DNA from 3 places in the Streptomyces sp. NPDC037273 genome. Region 3 is predicted to be linked to each of the others. Evidence: riboswitches for the same ligand, from Rfam matches in the RefSeq annotation. Region 3 holds a riboswitch; each other region holds the start of a gene.
The links. Region 3 has a riboswitch for S-adenosylmethionine ahead of ACZ7G1_RS04620 (IclR family transcriptional regulator). Riboswitches for the same ligand answer to the same signal wherever they lie in the genome.

Region 1 (6,108 bases), on a different contig from region 3:
ATAGGCGGCGGCGGCCACGTCGACGGGGTCGGCGGCGGCGGGCGGGGTGCCGGTCTCCACGGCGCCGGCCAGCTCGGGCTGGCCCTGCTTGAACCGCTCGCCGATCCGCTGCCGGAACAGCGGGTCGCTCTCCAGGGCGGCCGCCATCGCGTTGCCGGCGAACTTGGCCCGCCGGCTCGCCGTGAAGCGGGCGTACTGCCGCAGGGGTGCGGGGAGCTCCGCGACGGTCAGTCCGCCGAAGGCGTCGGCGACCAGCGCGACGACCCGCCGCCGTACGCCCTCCGGCAGTGGGTGGTCGAGCGTCTCGGCAGCGTCACCTGCCGCGCCGGCCGGCTCTCCACCGTGCGCGGGCTGCTCCACGATCCGTCACCCCTATGTCGTCCGCACCAGCCCTCAGGAGGCGGTGCCCGGCCTGTCCACCAGTTCGATCTGGTCCACCGCGTTGCACCAGCGGCAGCGGACCGACTCGATGGTCTCACTGACCACCTGACGCTCCTCGACCGTCGGGTCTCCCGCGAGGTCCAGATGGACGTACTCCACGACCTTCGAGGAGCGCGTCACGTCGAAGCGGGTCAGGTTGCCGCAGAGGGTGCAGCGCCAGCGGGTCTCATCGGTCGGCAGGGGAACCGTCGTCATCGGTCCGTCCTTCTTCCTGTCGTGTCGTACCAGGTGCGGGAGCCGCGGTGCGCCGTCGAACTGCGGTCGTCGTGCCCGTAACCCTACGGCCTCCCCGGTACCCCGGGGCACGGCGAGGCACTCTGTCCAGTTCGGCCCCGGTACGCCATGATCTGTCCATGATCGACTGGCGAGGAGCGGCCCGCGGCGCCTGGCGTGGCGCGCGCAAGGGGCCCACGGTGACCTACGGACTGATCGCCGCCTGCGGTCTCCTCTTCCTGGTCAGTCCCGTCTCCGGGGTCAATCCGGTGTACGGCTCCGGGGACGCGCTGCTCGCCGCGCAGGGCGCGTACTTCCGCCGCTGGGGCGTCGTCCCCGCCGAGCTGACGAGCGGCGAGCCGCACGCCCTCATCACCCCGCTGACCGCGCTCTTCGTCCACGGCAGCTGGCTGCACCTGCTCGGCAACATGCTCTTCCTGTACGTCTTCGGGGCGATGGTCGAGGAGCGCATGGGCCCGGCCGGCTTCGCCGTCTTCTACCTGGGCACCGGCTATCTGGCGCTGCTCGGGTACGCGGTGGCGCACGCGGAGAGCGAGCAGACCCTGGTCGGGGCGTCGGGGGCGATCTCGGCGGTGCTCGGGGCCTTCCTCTTCCTCTTCCCGCGCGCCCGGGTGACCAGCCTCTTCCCCTTCCTCCTCTTCCTTCCGCTGCGCTTCCCCGCCTGGATCGTGCTGATCTTCTGGTTCGTGCTCCAGTGGCTGGCCGCGCGCGCGGCGGGGCCGGGCCCCGGCGTCGCCTACCTGGCCCACGTGGTGGGCTTCTCGGTCGGCTTCCTCTACGCCTGGGGGTGCTACCGGGGTGGGGATAGAGTGAAGGCACCAGCCGCGGCGACCGAGGGAGATAGCCAGCCGTGATCACCGCGATCGTGCTCATCAAGACCAGCGTGGACCGGATCCCCGAGATCGCCGAGTCGATCGCCGCGCTCGACAGCGTCAGCGAGGTCTTCTCGGTGACCGGCACGTACGACCTCATCGCGATGGTCCGGGTGCCCCGCCACGACGACCTGGCGGACGTGATCCCCGGTCGCATCAGCAAGATCCCGGGCGTCGAGGCCACCGACACGCACGTGGCCTTCCGTACGTACTCCCAGCACGACCTGGAGGCGGCCTTCGCCATCGGCCTGGAGTCCTGAGACCCGGACCGCCGGACATATGAAGGGGGCCTCCCGTCCGGGAGGCCCCCTTCACCCGTACGAGTGACCAATCAGCCGCGGTCCGGGACGCAGCGGCCGTCCTCGGTGCGGTACTTCCACTGCGCGCCGTCCCGGACGAGCTCCTTCACGGCGCTGACGAACCGCTCCACGTGCTCGTCCGGCGTACCGGCGCCGAAGCTCACCCGGATGGCGTTGAGCGAGCGCTCCCCCGGGGCCGCCTCGGGGGCGCCGCACTCGCCGACGTCCTGCGGGTCGCTGCCGAGCAGGGTGCGGACCAGCGGGTGGGCGCAGAAGAGGCCGTCGCGGACGCCGATGCCGTACTCGGCGGAGAGCGCGGCGGCGAAGTGGGAGCTGTTCCAGCCCTCGACGACGAAGGAGATGACGCCGACGCGGGGCGCGTCGTCGCCGAAGAGGGAGAGCACGCGCACCTCCGGGACCTCGGCGAGACCGGCGCGGACCGTGTCGATGAGGTGCTGCTCGCGGGCGACGAGCTGGTCGAAGCCGGCCTCGGTGAGCGCCTTGCAGGCGGAGGCGATGGAGTAGACGCCGATGACGTTCGGGGAGCCGGCCTCGTGGCGGGCCGCGGTGGTGTGCCACTCGACGTCCACGCCGCCGTCGGCGCGGCGGGCCACCTTGCGGGAGGCGCCGCCGCCCGCGAGGTAGGGCTCGGCGTCCTGGAGCCAGTCGGCGCGGCCGGCGAGGACGCCGGAACCGAAGGGCGCGTACAGCTTGTGCCCGGAGAAGGCGACCCAGTCGACGTCCAACTCCTTGACGGAGACGGGGTGGTGGGGCGCGAGCTGGGCGGCGTCGAGGACGATCCGGGCGCCGTGGGCGTGCGCGGCGGCGGCGAGCTCCTTCACCGGCCAGAGCTCTCCGGTGACGTTCGAGGCGCCGGTGACGCAGACGAGGGCCGGGCCGTAGGGGTCACGGTCGGCGAGGGCGCGCTCCAGGGTCTCGACGGCCTGGGCGGGGGTGCGGGGCGCGTTGAGGTAGCTGACGCGGGCGTCCTGCCAGGGCAGCAGCGAGGCGTGGTGCTCGGTCTCGAAGACGAAGACCTCGCAGTCGGCGGGGATGGTCCGGGCGAGCAGGTTGAGCGAGTCGGTGGTGGAGCGGGTGAAGACGACCTGGTCGTCGGGCCGGCAGTCGAGGAACTCGGCGACGGTGACCCGGCTGTTCTCGAAGAGGTCGGTGGAGAGCTGGGAGAGGTAGCCGGCGCCGCGGTGGACGCTGCCGTAGTACGGGGCGTACGCGGCGACGTCGTCCCACACCCGCTGGAGGGCCGGGGCGCTGGCCGCGTAGTCGAGCGCCGCGTAGGTCACCTCGCCGCCGGTGACGAGCGGGACGGTCACGTCCCGGCCGAGGACGGGCAGCGGGGCGGCGCAGCAGGGGTCGGCGGACTCGGCGGCGGCGGACTCGACGGTGGCGGCGTTCGGGCGTGCGGACATGGCGGTATCTCCCGGCGGGCGGTGCGGAATGGCTTCGGTGGATCCCGTACGCGGCCGGGTGCGGCGGGGTACGGGTGATGCCTCGGAGACGGCGTGGGTACGTCGAAGGCGTACGCGGGTACGCGGAAGTGACCCTGTTCCGAGGGTGAAGTAGGGGCGGAGTCGCCCTATCGCATTCGCTTGCTCACGGAAAACGCTCCTCGAGAGACCAGGACCCCTGGTGTGTCGAGGGGTCCGCGCTTGCCGTAGACCTCGCTGCCTACGGCCTGGTCTTCACCCGGGGCACCCCGCCACGGACGGAGGGTTGCCGGACAGCAAGCCGGGGCTTCACAGCTGTCACTCATGACCTGCCGAAGATCCTGCCACATGATCGCCGAAACGCAAGACCCCGGTCCGCATGCTGGACCGGGGCCGGCGTGAAGCGCGCGGATCAGGCGTTGCTGGCGGCGATCCAGCGCTCGAGGGAGTGCCGGGCGGCACCGGAGTCGATCGACTCGGCGGCCTTCGCGATGCCCGCGGCCAGCTGCTCCGCGAGGGTGCCCGAGCCGGGCTCGAAGGCGGTCAGCGCCGCGGCGGCGTTGAGCAGCACCGCGTCCCGGACCGGGCCGGTCTCCCCCGCGAGCAGCCGGCGCGCCACATCGGCGTTGTACGAGGCGTCCGCGCCGCGCAGCGCCTCCAGCGGTACGAGGTCGATGCCGACGTCCCGCGGGTCGAAGCGCTCCTCGGTGACGGAGCCGTCCCGGACCACCCAGACCCGGGAGGTGCCGGTGGTGGTCAGCTCGTCCAGGCCGTCGTCACCGCGGAAGACGAGCGACGAGTTGCCGCGCTCGGCGAGGACTCCGGCCACGATCGGCGCCATCCGCGGGTCGGCGACGCCGACGGCCTGGGCCCCTACGTTGGCCGGATTGGTCAGCGGGCCCAGGACGTTGAAGGTGGTCCGGATGCCGAGCTGGCCGCGGGCCGCGGCGACGTGCCGCAGCGAGGGGTGGAACTTCACCGCGAAGCAGATGGTGATGCCGGCTTCCTCGGCGACCTCGGCGACCCGCCGCGGGGTGAGGTTCAGGTTGATGCCGAGCTTCTCCAGGACGTCGGAGGAGCCGGAGGCGGAGGAGGCGGCGCGGTTGCCGTGCTTGACGACCTTCGTGCCGGTGCCGGCGACGACGATCGACGCCATCGTGGAGATGTTCACCGTCTTGGCGCCGTCGCCGCCGGTGCCGACGATGTCGACGGCCCGGCCCGGCACCTCGATGACGTTGGCGTGCGCGTACATGGTCCGTACGAGACCGACGATCTCCTGCACGGTCTCGCCCTTGGCCCGCAGCGCCACCATGAACCCGGCGATCTGGGCGTCGGTCGCCTCGCCGCTCATGATGAGGTCCATCGCCCAGGCCGTGTCGTCGGCCGTGAGGTCCTTGCCTTCGAGCAGGCCGTTCAGCAGGACGGGCCAGGAGCGGCCCGCCGACGTAGGTCCTCCAGCGGGGGTCGCAGCGCTCATGGCAGCTCCTGGTGATCGTGACGGATACGGTCCCACCCTATCGAGCCGGAGGGACGGCAAAGAGCCCCGTCCATCGAATGGACGGGGCTCTCGCCGTGGCGACCTCAGAAGGTGATCAGGAGGTCGAGGTGATCAGTGGTGGCCGTGGCCGCTCTGGATCTCCTTGTACTCCTCGGCCGTCGGCTTGGCGATCTGGCTGTCGCCGCCGTAGTAGCCCTTGTTGAGCTTGACCCGGAGCTTCTCCAGGGCGCCGACCTTGCGCTCCACACCATTCTCGTCGACGGCCGGCGGAAGCTCCGCGGCGTCGTACTGCTCGTGAGCGGTGAGGCGGTGCAGCTCGCCCTGGCTGAGCGGCTGGTGGACCTCGACGAACTCACCGTGCGGCAGGCGCTTGATGATGCCCGACTCGCGGCCGTGCAGCACCTTGTCCTTGTCGCGGCGCTGGAGGCCGAGGCAGATCCGCTTGGTGGCGATGAACGCGATGACCGGACCGACGAAGAAGAAGATCCGCACGAACCAGGTGATCGAGTTCAGCGACAGGTGGAAGTGGGTCGCCCAGAGGTCGTTTCCACCACCCACGAGCATGATCATGTACGCGGTGATCCAGGCGACACCGAAGGCGGTGCGCGTCGGAGCGTTGCGCGGGCGCTGCGCGATGTGGTGCTCGCGCTTGTCGCCGGTGATCCAGGACTCGATGAACGGGTACACCGCGATGGCCGCGAGGACCGCCGGGAAGATCGCCAGCGGGATCATCACGCCCAGGACCAGCGTGTGGCCCCAGAGGTTGATCTCCCAGCCCGGCATGACACGGATCAGACCCTCGGCGAAGCCCATGTACCAGTCGGGCTGGGCGCCGGTGGACACCTGGTCCGGGCGGTACGGGCCGATGGCCCAGATCGGGTTGATCGAGGCGATCGCCGCGATGACCGCGATGACACCGAAGACCAGGAAGAAGAAGCCTCCGGCCTTGGCCATGTAGACCGGCAGCAGCGGCATGCCCACGACGTTCTTGTTCGTACGGCCGGGGCCGGCGAACTGCGTGTGCTTGTGGAAGAACACCAGGATGAGGTGGGCCACCACGAGGCCGAGCATGATGCCGGGCAGCAGCAGCACGTGGGCCGAGTAGAACCGGGCCACGAAGTCGCCGCCGGGGAACTCGCCGCCGAACAGGAACATCGACAGGTACGTGCCGATGACCGGCACGGACAGGATCGCGCCCTGCATGAAGCGGACACCGGTGCCGGAGAGCAGGTCGTCCGGGAGCGAGTAACCGGTGAAGCCGGTGAACATGCCCAGGAAGAACAGCAGGAAGCCGAACAGCCAGTTGATCTCACGCGGCT
Region 2 (6,108 bases), on a different contig from region 3:
AGATGACCGTGCCGCCGGTGAGGATGGCGATGTCGTTCAGCATGGCCTTGCGACGGTCGCCGAAGCCCGGGGCCTTGACCGCGACGGACTTGAAGGTGCCGCGGATCTTGTTGACGACCAGGGTCGACAGGGCCTCGCCCTCGACGTCCTCGGCGATGATCAGCAGCGGCTTGCCCGACTGCATGACCTTCTCCAGGAGCGGAAGGAGGTCCTTCACGGAGGAGATCTTGGAGTTGACGATCAGGAGGTAGGGGTCGTCGAGCGACGCCTCCATGCGCTCCATGTCGGTGGCGAAGTACGCCGAGATGTAGCCCTTGTCGAAGCGCATACCCTCGGTGAGCTCCAGCTCCAGACCGAAGGTCTGGGACTCCTCGACGGTGATGACGCCTTCCTTGCCGACCTTGTCCATCGCCTCGGCGATGAGCTCGCCGATCTGGGTGTCGGCGGCGGAGATGGAGGCCGTGGAAGCGATCTGCTCCTTGGTCTCGACATCCTTTGCCTGCTCGAGCAGGGCGCCGGAGACGGCCTCGACGGCCTTCTCGATACCGCGCTTGAGGGCCATCGGGTTGGCACCGGCGGCCACGTTGCGCAGGCCCTCGCGGACGAGCGCCTGGGCGAGGACGGTGGCGGTGGTCGTACCGTCGCCGGCGACGTCGTCCGTCTTCTTGGCGACTTCCTTGACCAGCTCGGCGCCGATCTTCTCGTACGGGTCCTCGAGCTCGATCTCCTTGGCGATGGAGACACCATCGTTGGTGATCGTGGGGGCGCCCCACTTCTTCTCGAGGACGACGTTGCGGCCCTTGGGGCCGAGGGTGACCTTGACGGCGTCAGCGAGCTGGTTCATGCCGCGCTCGAGACCGCGCCGGGCCTCCTCGTCGAACGCGATGATCTTGGCCATGTGAAGTGGTCCTCCCGGACATGGGGTGGATAACGCTCCAGGACCGCGCCGATGCCCGCGACGGACGGCCTGCGTGCCCGGCGGTTCCTTGCCCCACCTGGCCGCGGGCCTCATCTGCCCGATCCTCGTAAGCACTCTCACCTTCCGAGTGCTAACGCCAATGATTAGCACTCGCCCTAGGAGAGTGCAAGCGACTCTCGGGTTTCGGGCACCTCCACGCCAAGCCCGCCGAACCCCTGGTGAACCTTCCGGGAACGCGCGAGGGGTCCGCATCCCCTCAGGGATGCGGACCCCTCGACGGCGTTGCGTCGGTGGCCGATCGCGCCGCGCTCAGACGGCGAGCTTGACCATGTCCGCCTGCGGACCCTTCTGGCCCTGCGAGATCTCGAACTCGACTCGCTGTCCCTCTTCGAGGCTGCGGTAGCCATCCATCTGGATCGCGCTGTAGTGGACGAAAACATCCGCACCACCGTCGACCGCGATGAAGCCGTAGCCCTTCTCCGCGTTGAACCACTTGACGGTGCCCTGAGCCATGCCTAACTCCCCTATTACTGGCCCTTGCGCGGGACCGCACTTCGCGGACCCGGGTCAGACCCTGCGCCGGAACGCGTCGACCGCCGCTGAATGTATCTGCCCAACTGCCCTCTGCAACAGGTCATTCGAGCGAGAATTCTCGGCGCGACGGAAAGGGGAATTGGGGAGAATCCCCTGGATGACGGGGCAAGTCGGGCCCGGCAAAAGGCGCACAACGTACACAACGCGCAGGCACTTTGGCTGCTTCTTGTCGCGCGAAGACGCTTTCTCATATGCGTCCGGCATGAGCAGCGGAGGGGACTTCCCCAACTCTACCCCGCTCAACCATGCAGAATTGCCCCTTCCGCTTATAGGCGCGGAAGGGGCAATTCGAGAAAGACGGGACGCGATAGGCGTCAGCAGCCGCCGGCGACGGCCGGGATGATCGAGACGCCCGCGCCGGCCGGGGTGGCCGTCTCCAGACCCTGCTCGAAGCGCACGTCGTCGTCGTTCACGTAGACGTTGACGAAGCGGCGCAGCTTGCCCTGGTCGTCCAGGACGCGGGCGGCGATGCCCGTGTGGTTCTTCTCCAGGTCGGCGATGACCTCGGCGAGGGTCGCGCCCTCGGCCTGGACCTCGGACTGACCGCCCGTGTAGGTGCGGAGGATGGTGGGGATGCGGACGTTCACGGCCATGTCGTCGAAACCTTTCGGGGAACCGGGGGAGCGGGCGGGTGTCAGAGCGCCAGGCCGGCGTCGCGGAAGGCGTCGAGGCTCGGGCGGATGGTGACGGTCGCACCGGAGGTGTCGGCCACCGCGTCGAGGGTCTTGAGCCCGTCACCGGTGTTGAGGACGACGGTGGTGAGGTTCGGGTCGATGACACCGGCCTCGACGAGCTTGCGCGTGACGCCGACGGTCACGCCGCCCGCGGTCTCGGCGAAGATGCCCTCGGTCCGCGCGAGCAGCTTGATGGCGTCCACCACCTGCTCGTCGTTCACGTCCTCCACGGCGCCGCCGGTGCGGCGGGCGATGTCGAGGACGTAGGGGCCGTCCGCCGGGTTGCCGATGGCGAGCGACTTGGCGATCGTGTTCGGCTTCTGCGGGCGGACCACGTCGTGGCCGGCCTTGAAGGCGGCGGAGACCGGGGAGCAGCCCTCGGCCTGGGCGCCGAAGATCTTGTACGGCTTGTCCTCGACGAGGCCCAGCTTGATGAGCTCCTGGAGACCCTTGTCGATCTTCGTGAGCTGGGAGCCGGAGGCGATCGGGATGACGAGCTGGTCGGGGATGACCCAGCCGAGCTGCTCGCAGATCTCGTACGCCAGCGTCTTGGAGCCCTCGCCGTAGTACGGGCGGAGGTTGACGTTCACGAAGCCCCAGCCCTCGCCGAGCGGGTCGCCGATGAGCTCCGAGCAGAAGCGGTTGACGTCGTCGTAGTTGCCCTCGATGGCGACCAGGTCGCCGCCGTAGACGCCGGCCATGACGACCTTGCCCTGCTCCAGGTCGTGCGGGATGAAGACGCAGGAGCGGAAGCCGGCGCGGGCGGCGGCGGCGCCGACGGCGCCGGCCAGGTTGCCGGTGGAGGAGCAGGAGAGGGTGGTGAAGCCGAAGGCGCGGGCTGCTTCGAGGGCCTGCGCGACGACCCGGTCCTTGAAGGAGTGGGTCGGGTTGCCGGAGTCGTCCTTGACGAAGAGCTTGCCGGGGGCGACGCCGAGCTCGCGGGCGAGGTTGTCGGCCTTGACGAGCGGGGTCCAGCCGGGGTTCAGGTTCGGCTTCTCGGCGACGTCGGCCGGGACGGGCAGCAGCGGGGCGTAGCGCCAGATGTTGGCGGGTCCTGCCTCGATCCGCTTGCGCAGCGCCTCGGGGTCACCGGCGGGAAGGTCGTACGCGACTTCGAGCGGTCCGAAACAGAGTTCGCAGGCGAAGATCGGGCCGAGCGGGAAGACTTCACCGCATTCGCGACAGGAAAGCCCGGACGCGGGACCGAGGTCGACGGTGGTGGCGGAAGCGACGGTCTGTACAGCCATGGAGGCGAGGCCCTTTCTCCTCATCTTTCCCATGACGAATTTTTCGTCATGAGACGGATTTGGCACCTTCCCTAGCCGGGAGCCTCGCTGGAGGACGAGTAACCGACTGGAGGGTTGCCGGGGCTTCAACGGGCCGTTTCCCTCTGCCCCTCTGGATGAGCGGTATTCGATTGTGAAGTGCGGTGGACTTTCGTTCCTGCACTCCGACGCGGTCGGCACCCCGACGTGCATCGGGCATCCGCGTTGTTCAAGACTGTAACCGAAGGCCCCGGAGCTTGGACGGGCCGTCCGTACCGCGAGATGGAGATCACGTGCTGGAAGAGGTGGAGCGCTGGCTGGACCGGCGGTCCTGGTCTGTGGCGGACCGGCCGCTGGAGCGCATCCTCGCCGCCAAGCGCAATACGAAGGTCAGCGTCGTGCTGCCCGCGCTGAACGAGGAGGCGACCGTCGGCGACATCGTCGCGGTGATCCGGCGGGAGCTGATGACGGAGGCGGTGCCGCTGGTCGACGAGCTGGTGGTGATCGACTCGGGCTCCACCGACCGCACGGCGGAGGTCGCCGCGGCGGCCGGCGCGCGGGTCGTCGCCCGCGACGCGATACTCCCCCGAATACCGGCCGTCCCCGGCAAGGGCGAGGTCCTGTGGCGCTCACTGATGGTGACGAGCGGGGACGTCGTCTGTTTCGTCGACGCGGACCTGCGGGACTTCTCCGCGGACTTCGTCACGGGGATCGTCGGCCCGCTGCTCACCGACCCGGACGTCGAGTTCGTGAAGGCCATGTACGACCGGCCGTTCGGAGACACGCCAGGCCAGGGCGGGCGGGTGACCGAGCTGGTGGCGCGCCCCCTGCTCAACCTGCACTGGCCGCAGCTGGCCGGCTTCGTCCAGCCGCTGGGCGGGGAGTACGCGGCGCGCCGCTCGCTGCTCGAACGGCTGCCGTTCCCGGTCGGTTACGGAGTGGAGCTGGGGCTCCTCGTCGACGCGCTGCACACGGTGGGCCTGGACGCGCTCGCCCAGGTGGACGTCGGGGTGCGCAAGCACCGGCACCAGGACGGGCAGGCGCTCGGCCGGATGGCGGCCGCGATCTACCGGACGGCGCAGCTGCGGCTCTCCCGGGGCCATCTGGTCCGCCCGCGTCTCACCCAGTTCGAGCGCGGCGAGAAGGGCTTCGAGCCGCGCACGTACGCGGTGGACACGGAGGAGCGTCCTCCGATGGCCGAGATCGCGGAGTACGCGCGCCGCCAGGTGGCCTGAGGGCGGGGGCGGAGGCGTACCCGGCCACCACGTACACGGCGGAGCGGATCGACCGCGTGGCGTAACGCCCCACGATGATCCTCTTTGCCTACATTGCCCTTTTATGCGCTTCAGACGACTTCACCTGGGCAGAGTGCTGGCGGCCATCGGCCTCACGGCGGGCTCGCTCGCGTTCACGGCGGCCGGTCCGGCCTCCGCGGACGTGGTCGAGCCCTTCGGAAAGCGGTACGACGAGTCGCTGTACGGCGACTTCACCACCATCGGCAACACGGTCATGGGCTGTCCCACCGCCCCCGCCGACCTGGCCGCCCGCTGCGCGTCGGCGGCGAGCGGCCAGGGGTCCGACAACAACAACACCTTCGTGATGCGGCGCATCGACGCGGGCGGCGTCGGGGACACCGGCTACGGCTCAAGCACCGGCCACGTCGTGATCCCGGCGGGCGCGGAGGTCGCGTACGCCCGGCTGTTCTGGGGCGGCAACGACGGCACGTACCGGGGCCCGAGCGGCGCGGCGCTCAAGCGCTGCGACATCTCCGGCGCGGACGTCGACGCCTCGCCAGGCGACCCGGCGACGACCACCCCGGTGATCAAGGTCGGCACGGGGGCGGCCGCGCCGGTCTCGATCGACAGCATGGTCGTCGACCCGGCCGACACCAGCGGCCCGCACTACTACACGGGCGAGTCGGACGTGACGGCCGCCTTCGCGGGCGTCACCGGCGGGGACGTGCCGATCGCGGTCGGCAACCTGTGGGCGCCGACCGGCAAGGGCTGTGTCGCGGGCTGGTCGCTGACCGTCGTGCACAAGTTCCCGGGCCCCGACCCGGTCCGCGCCCCCGAGCGCCGGAACGTGTACGTCTACGGCGGCCACGTCCTCCAGCGCTCGACCTCCCCGGCCACGACCATCACCGTGGACGGCTTCTACCGGAACCCGGGCACCGTGCGGGCGAGCGTCACCGCGTACGAGGGCGACTGGAACACGCCGGGCGACAAGTTCCTCGTCGACGGCCAGAACGTCACCGAGGCCCACACCGGCAACACGAACAACTTCTTCATCAGCGAGGACGACGGCGCCGTCAACCCGAGGACGCAGAACAACCTCAGCATCGACGCCAAGGCCTTCGACGTCCCCTCCGGCGCCGTCCCGCCCGGCGCGACCTCGGCCGAGCTGACCTTCTCCACCAGCGGCGACACCTACGTGCCCTCCGGCCTCGCCTTCTCCGTACCGGTCCCCGACCTGGAGATCACCAAGAAGGCGAGCACGACCAAGGTCAAACCCGGTGACACCCTGACGTACACGATCACCGCGAAGAACATCAGCCCGCTGGACTACCCGAACGCCAAGTTCAGCGACGACCTCACCGGCAACCTCGACGACGCCGACTACAACGGCGACGCGCGCAGCGACATCGGCACGGCCACAT
Region 3 (6,108 bases):
CGCGGCATGGAAGAACGGGTTCGGGCGCTCGGCGGCGAGTTCTCCGCCGGGGCGCACGGCGAGGGCGGCGGCTGGGTCGTGCGGGCCGTGATCCCTGTGTCAGGCTTCCACCCATGACGATCAAGGTGCTCCTGGCCGACGACCAAGCCCTGGTACGGGCCGGATTCAGCAGCCTCCTGGCCCGGGCGGAGGACATCGAGGTCGTCGGCGAGGCGGGTACGGGGGACGAGGCTGTCCGTGCCGCCCGCGCGCTTCACCCCGACGTCGTCCTCATGGACATACGGATGCCGGGCACGGACGGTCTCACCGCCACCCGGACGATCGTCGGGGATCCCGAACTGGCGGGCTGCCGGGTCATCGTCCTCACCACCTTCGAGACCGACGAGTACGTCTTCGCGGCCCTGCGCGCGGGCGCGAGCGGGTTCCTCACCAAGGAGATCGAACCGGACGACCTGCGCCAGGCCGTCCGGGCGGTCGCGGCCGGCGACGCACTGCTCTCGCCGGGCGTGACACGACGCGTGATCGAGCAGTTCGCCCACCTCCCGGCGGCCCCCACCGACACCGCCGAGCGGCTCTCCGTACTCACCGCGCGGGAACTCGAGGTCACCCGCCTGATAGCGACCGGCCTCTCCAACGACCAGATCGCCGCCCGGCTCTTCATCAGCCCCCTCACCGCCAAGACGCACGTCACCCGCGCGATCGCCAAACTCGACGTCCGCGACCGCGCCCAACTGGTGATCCTCGCCTACGAGACGGGTCTGGTCCGCGCCGGCGCGTAATGGGCCGACGCTTGACGACGAGACCTGTCAGCATCGCCGTATGGAGATCCGTCGCATCACTCAGGTCGAGGCGGTCGACGCCGCCGGGCATCTCTTCGACTCCGCGCCTGTGCGGGAGGCGACCGAACGGTTCCTCGCGGATGAGCGGCATCATCTTCTGATCGCCTATGTGGACGGCGCCCCGGCGGGGATGGTCACGGGTGTCGAGATGACACACCCGGACAAGGGTACGGAGATGTTCCTGTACGAGTTGGGCGTCGACGAGGCGTTCCGTGGGCGTGGTGTGGGCGGCGCTCTGGTCTCGGCGCTCGCGGATCTGTCACGCGAGCGGGGCTGCTACGGCGCGTGGACGATCACGGATGAGGACAACGCGGCGGCGCTTGCGACGTATCGCCGCGCTGGGGGTGTCTCGGAGGCGGGGCAAGTGGCGCTGAGCTGGACGTTCGACGAGTCGTAGATCGATGAGGTCGTGCGCCCTCACACCTGGGGCGGTGTCCGGCCTTCCTCGCGCTGACGGTGGCGGTAGTTGCGCATGGAGACCTGGGAGCCGCAGCCGGGGCTGCAGTAGAGGCCGCCGCCGTTGCGGCTGCGGTCGAAGAAGCCGAAGTGGCACGGGGGGTTGCGGCAGGCTTTGACGCGTCCCCAGTCGCTGCTCTGGGCGAAGGTCGTCACCGCGGCCAGTACGGTTCCGAACGCGCGCTCCACTCCCGCCTGAGGTGATGCCAGCTCGACGCCGCCGGCCGTGATCACCGTCGCCAGCGGGTAGAGCGAACCCGCGCGCCGCAGGTGGCGCTCGGCGCGCCGCAAGGGCTCACCCTGGCTCTCCTCGTCGCCCGAGTGCGCGAGCAGCAGGGTCACCAGAGCGTCGCGCAGTTCGCGTGCCGCCGCGGCGTCGGCGTCGGTGGCCGCGGCTTCGCCCGCGCCGAACTCGTCGTACCGCGCCAGCCATGCCGCGAAGGAGTCGCCGTCCTCGAACAGCTCCTGCCGGCCCGATCCGTCCGCGCGCGTGTTCACGAACGCGAGCACGGTCGCCACCGCTGGCGTGACGGTGCGCGGGCTGTTCTTGGGGGATCCGGCTGCCGCAGTGCTCATGCCCTCAGCCTACCTCAGTGGATAGGTGCTAATCGGTCTAGCGGGCAACGAACGGTCTCGATGGGCTTGACGTGTTGCGAGCTAACTCCTTACGGTCGCAACATGAACGAGGAACTCAACCAGCAGACCCATCCCCGCACCTGGCTCATCACCGGCGCGACGTCCGGCATCGGCCGCGAACTCGTGGTCCAGGCGCTCGAGAGCGGCGGCGTCGTCGCGGCGCTCGCCCGCGACACCGCGTCCCTGGAGGAACTGACCGAGACGCACGCCGAGCGCCTGCTCCTGATCCCGACGGACGTGCGTGACGAGCGGGCGGTCCGCGACGCGGTCCAGCGCGCGCTCGCACGGTTCGGCCGCATCGACGTCGTGGCCAACAACGCCGGCTACGGACTGTTCGGAGCCGTCGAGGAGGCCTCCGACGAGCAGGCTCGTGCCGTGTTCGACACCAACGTCTTCGGAGTGCTCAACGTGCTGCGCGCGACGTTGCCGGTGCTCCGCGCCCAGCGGTCCGGGCACATCCTCCAGGGCTCGTCCGTCTACGGGCAGTCCGCCCATCCCGGCGTCGGGCTGCTGGCCGCGACCAAGTACGCGGTCGAGGGCCTTTCGGACGCGCTCGCCGCCGAAGTCGCACCGCTCGGCATCAAGGTCACGGTCATCCAGCCCGGATTCACCGCGACCTCCTTCCTGGCCAACCTCGACGTCGCCACCGGCCTGGCCGACTACGACGGGACCGTCCGCGAGGTCCACAAGGGCATCGGTGAGATGCCGGAGTCCGCCTTCGCCTCCGCGTCGCGCATCGCCGCCGGCATCCGGACCGCGGTCGACAGCCCCAACCCTCCGCTCCGCCTGGCCCTCGGCACCTCCGGCGCCAAGGGCATGCGCGCCGCCCTGGATGCGCGCCTCGCGGATCTGGACGGGTGGCGGCACGTGACCGAAGCGGTCGACAGGTGACCGCGAACGCCCGTACTGCCGGGGGCCGGTCGCGGCAGTGATCGGCGAACGCCCGTACCGCCGGGGGCCGGTCGCGGCGGTGATCGGCCGGGGAGCCCTCGGCGGTGCGCGCCCGCGCCTGCCCGGTCGGCCCGGGTGTGGTGTTCCCTGACTCAGGCGTGGACGGCGGCCTGGGTGTGGTGTTGCCTGGGCCAGGCGCGGACGGCGGCCCGGGTGTGGTGTTGCCTGGCTCAGGCGTGGACGGCGGCCCGGGCGTGGTGTTCCTTGGCTCAGGCGTGGACGACAGCCGGGGTGCGGGTGCTGCCCGGCTCAGGCGTGGACGACGGCCTGAGTAAGGCGGGCGGCCGCGGCGACGGCGGCCTGCGCGAGCCGGGCGCCGGGGTGCCGGCTGAGGCGCTGGACGGGGCCGGTCAGGGTGACGGCGGCGACGACGCGGTCGGAAGGGTCGCGGACCGGTGCGGAGACCGAAGCCGTACCGGGCTCGCGCTCGCCGATGGACTGGGCCCAGCCTCGGCGCCGTACACCGCTGAGGGTGGTGGCCGTGAAGCGAGCGCCCTGCAGGCCTTGGTAGAAGCGCTCGGGTTCCTCCCAGGCCAGCAGGACCTGGGCGGCGGAGCCCGCCTTCATGGACAGCGCGGAACCCACCGGCACGAGGTCGCGCAGGCCGGCGGTCCGCTCGGCGGTGGCGACGCAGACGCGTACCTCGCCCTGGCGCCGGTAGAGCTGCGCGGTCTCGCCGGTGCTGTCCCGAAGCGAGGTGAGGACCGGCCCGGCCGCGGTCAGCAGGCAGTCCTCGCCCGCGGCGGCCGAGAGCTCCCGGAGTCGGGGGCCGAGGACGAAACGGCCCTGCAAGTCCCTGGCCACCAGGCGGTGGCGTTCGAGCGCGAGCGCGAGCCGGTGGGCCGTGGGCCGGGCCAAGCCGGTGGCGCTGACCAGTCCCGCCAGGTTGGCCGGGCCCGCCGCGAGCGCGTCGAGGATGACCGCCGCCTTGTCGAGGACGCCGACACCACTAGAAATATCCGAAATGTCCATGAAAGAGGTACTCCAGTCTCGGACCGCGACCTGCGCATCGCGGCGACCTCGCCCAAGAGGGGGCAGGGATGATCAGCGGGAGAGGGCCGAAACGGCCGACATATACGTCGCGGTGATCATGAAAGGGGTACGCGAAAAGCCCGGAAGGGTCAGAGCCGGGGCGAAGGACAGCACAGAGAGCACCATGTCTCCTCATCTTTTCCCACGCCACGTTGGCGCAGGCCGGAGTTGGCACTGATCCCGACGCCACGACGCGAACATTGAGCGCCGAGTCGAAACGGGAAGTTGCCGGGGCTTCGTAGGGCCGGTCCCTCCACCCCTCTGGATGATTCGCGAGGAACCATACAAGACTCCCGGCGCTGCTTGCCAACGATTTCCCAACCGGGCCTGCGGCCGGTAGCCCGGACCGACGTCAAATGGCCCCTGAGGGGCGAAGGTTGCGTGCGATGCTAGCTTTCGGAGACGAGACGGCGGGGGAGCGGTCGCGCGACGTGACGGATGCGGCGAGGCCTGGGTGCCCGGTGGGTGGTGCCGCCCGTGGGTGACCGGTCATGGTGGCGCTCCATCCGCCCGGGGAGATGACGACGGAAGGCGAGACGACACATGACGGACGCTGCGGACCTGATGCTCGCTCGCAAGGTACTGGCCGCCCAGCCGTTCAGTGACCTGCTCGGCGCCCGCCTCACGGCCTTCGGGGACGGCGAGGCGACGCTGGAGATCGACATCCGCGACGAGCTGCGCCAGCAGAACGGCTTCCTGCACGGCGGCGTCCTCGCCTACGCGGCGGACAACACGCTCACCTTCGCCGCAGGCACCGTCGTCGGCCCGCGGCTGCTCACCGCCGGCTTCACCATCGACTACCTTCGCCCCGCCGACGGCACCTTGCTCCGGGCGCACGCCCGCGTCATCCGCGCGGGCCGGTCTCGCGTCGTGTGCCGCTGCGACCTGTCGGTCGTGGACGGCGCGGGAGCGGAGACCCTGTGCGCGGTGGCGCAGGGGACGGTCTCGGTCCCCGAGTCCACGCAGACGGAGCAGTAGGCCGCGGCTCGCCCACGGGCCGTCGTGGCGGTCACCTGACCTTGGCCGAGCTCCCTCCAGGCACCAGTTCCGGCCGCAGGAGCCGAGGCCGGGGCGTGGGGGAGTGCGGGGAGGAGATGGCGGCGAGGGCGACCTCGACCGCCTGGCGGGCCATGTCCTGTTTGGGGAGTGCCACTCCGGTGAGGGGGGAGTGGGGCAGCGGGCCCGCGGGGGTCTCGTCGTGGGCGACGACGGAGAGGTCGTCGGGGATGGAGCGCCCGAGGGTCCGGGCGGCCTCGACGGCGGCGGCCGCGAGGAGGTCGTGGGTGGCGAAGAGGGCCGTCGTGGCGGGGGCGGAGCGGAGGGCTTCGGTGGCGGCGGCGAGGCCGCTGCGGAAGGTGGGGTCCGTGGCGAGGTGGACGGCTTCGTCGGGTACCGGGATGCCGTCCTCGGCGAAGGCGCGCCGGAAGCCGGCGACGCGAACGCCGTGGGCGGGGCTGGAGAGGACGGCCACGTGCTCGTGGCCGAGGTCGCGGAGGTGGCGGCCGGCGAGGTGGCCGCCGTACTCGTAGTCGATGGTGACCACGGGGAAGCCGGGTGGGAGCGCGGCCTCCCACGCGCAGAGCACGACGGGGAACCGGGCGCCCGCGAGGCCCGGAAGGTGATCGGTGAGGCCCTGGTCGCCGGCGATGAGGAGGGCGTCGACGGAACGGCTGGTCAGGCCGGCCAGGTGGCGTTGGGCGCGCTCCCCGTCGAAGCGTGTGGTGCACAGGAGGAGGCGGTAGCCGTGTTCCTCCAGGGCGTCCTCGACGTGCTCGACGACGTCCGCGTAGAAGGGGGTGGAGACCGTCGGGACGAAGAGGCCGACGGTTCGGGTGCTGCCGGTGGCGAGTGAGCGGGCCACGAGGTTGGGAACGTAACCGAGTTCGGCGATGGCGGCGCGCACCCGCGCCTCGGTGGCCGGGCGTACCGCCACGCGGCCCGAGAGGACGTTGGACACCGTCTGTTTGGTGACGCCGGCCCGTTCCGCCACATCCTGCATGGTGACCATGGAGCCCCCGTCGTACTGATCGCGATTGGCTGGCAACGTAACCGGGCTCCTTGGCCAGGTCAAGGCGTGTCCAGGCCGGCCGGCACAGGGCCGCGGGAGGCGGTGAGGGCGCCCGACTCCCGTACCCCCGGCACTATTTGACCGCTCCAGGCTCTTGTTTTACCGGTCAAATAGGCCCTAGGGTCC

Region 1: linked by a shared signal. The riboswitch ahead of ACZ7G1_RS06755 (aminotransferase class V-fold PLP-dependent enzyme) and the one ahead of ACZ7G1_RS04620 (IclR family transcriptional regulator) in region 3 are both predicted to bind S-adenosylmethionine.
Region 2: linked by a shared signal. The riboswitch ahead of thrC (threonine synthase) and the one ahead of ACZ7G1_RS04620 (IclR family transcriptional regulator) in region 3 are both predicted to bind S-adenosylmethionine.

The regions. Positions count from the first base shown of each region.
Region 1 covers NZ_JBVJVO010000002.1:343,059-349,166, forward strand. Annotated here, with positions in the region: gene ACZ7G1_RS06735 (NYN domain-containing protein) at 1-360, opposite strand, end outside; gene ACZ7G1_RS06740 (hypothetical protein) at 394-636, opposite strand; gene ACZ7G1_RS06745 (rhomboid family intramembrane serine protease) at 795-1,529, shown strand; gene ACZ7G1_RS06750 (Lrp/AsnC family transcriptional regulator) at 1,526-1,807, shown strand; gene ACZ7G1_RS06755 (aminotransferase class V-fold PLP-dependent enzyme) at 1,879-3,273, opposite strand; SAM riboswitch class IV at 3,505-3,621, opposite strand; gene trpD (anthranilate phosphoribosyltransferase) at 3,704-4,768, opposite strand; gene qcrB (cytochrome bc1 complex cytochrome b subunit) at 4,901-6,108, opposite strand, start outside.
Region 2 covers NZ_JBVJVO010000014.1:142,215-148,322, reverse strand. Annotated here, with positions in the region: gene groL (chaperonin GroEL) at 1-898, opposite strand, end outside; gene ACZ7G1_RS30430 (cold-shock protein) at 1,229-1,432, opposite strand; gene ACZ7G1_RS30425 (MoaD/ThiS family protein) at 1,828-2,106, opposite strand; gene thrC (threonine synthase) at 2,148-3,458, opposite strand; SAM riboswitch class I at 3,452-3,596, opposite strand; gene ACZ7G1_RS30415 (glucosyl-3-phosphoglycerate synthase) at 3,746-4,687, shown strand; gene ACZ7G1_RS30410 (DUF7927 domain-containing protein) at 4,791-6,108, shown strand, end outside.
Region 3 covers NZ_JBVJVO010000001.1:1,024,420-1,030,527, forward strand. Annotated here, with positions in the region: gene ACZ7G1_RS04595 (sensor histidine kinase) at 1-117, shown strand, start outside; gene ACZ7G1_RS04600 (response regulator transcription factor) at 114-779, shown strand; gene ACZ7G1_RS04605 (GNAT family N-acetyltransferase) at 820-1,236, shown strand; gene ACZ7G1_RS04610 (CGNR zinc finger domain-containing protein) at 1,257-1,871, opposite strand; gene ACZ7G1_RS04615 (SDR family NAD(P)-dependent oxidoreductase) at 1,974-2,822, shown strand; gene ACZ7G1_RS04620 (IclR family transcriptional regulator) at 3,132-3,854, opposite strand; SAM riboswitch class I at 4,044-4,186, opposite strand; gene ACZ7G1_RS04625 (PaaI family thioesterase) at 4,458-4,892, shown strand; gene ACZ7G1_RS04630 (LacI family DNA-binding transcriptional regulator) at 4,924-5,958, opposite strand.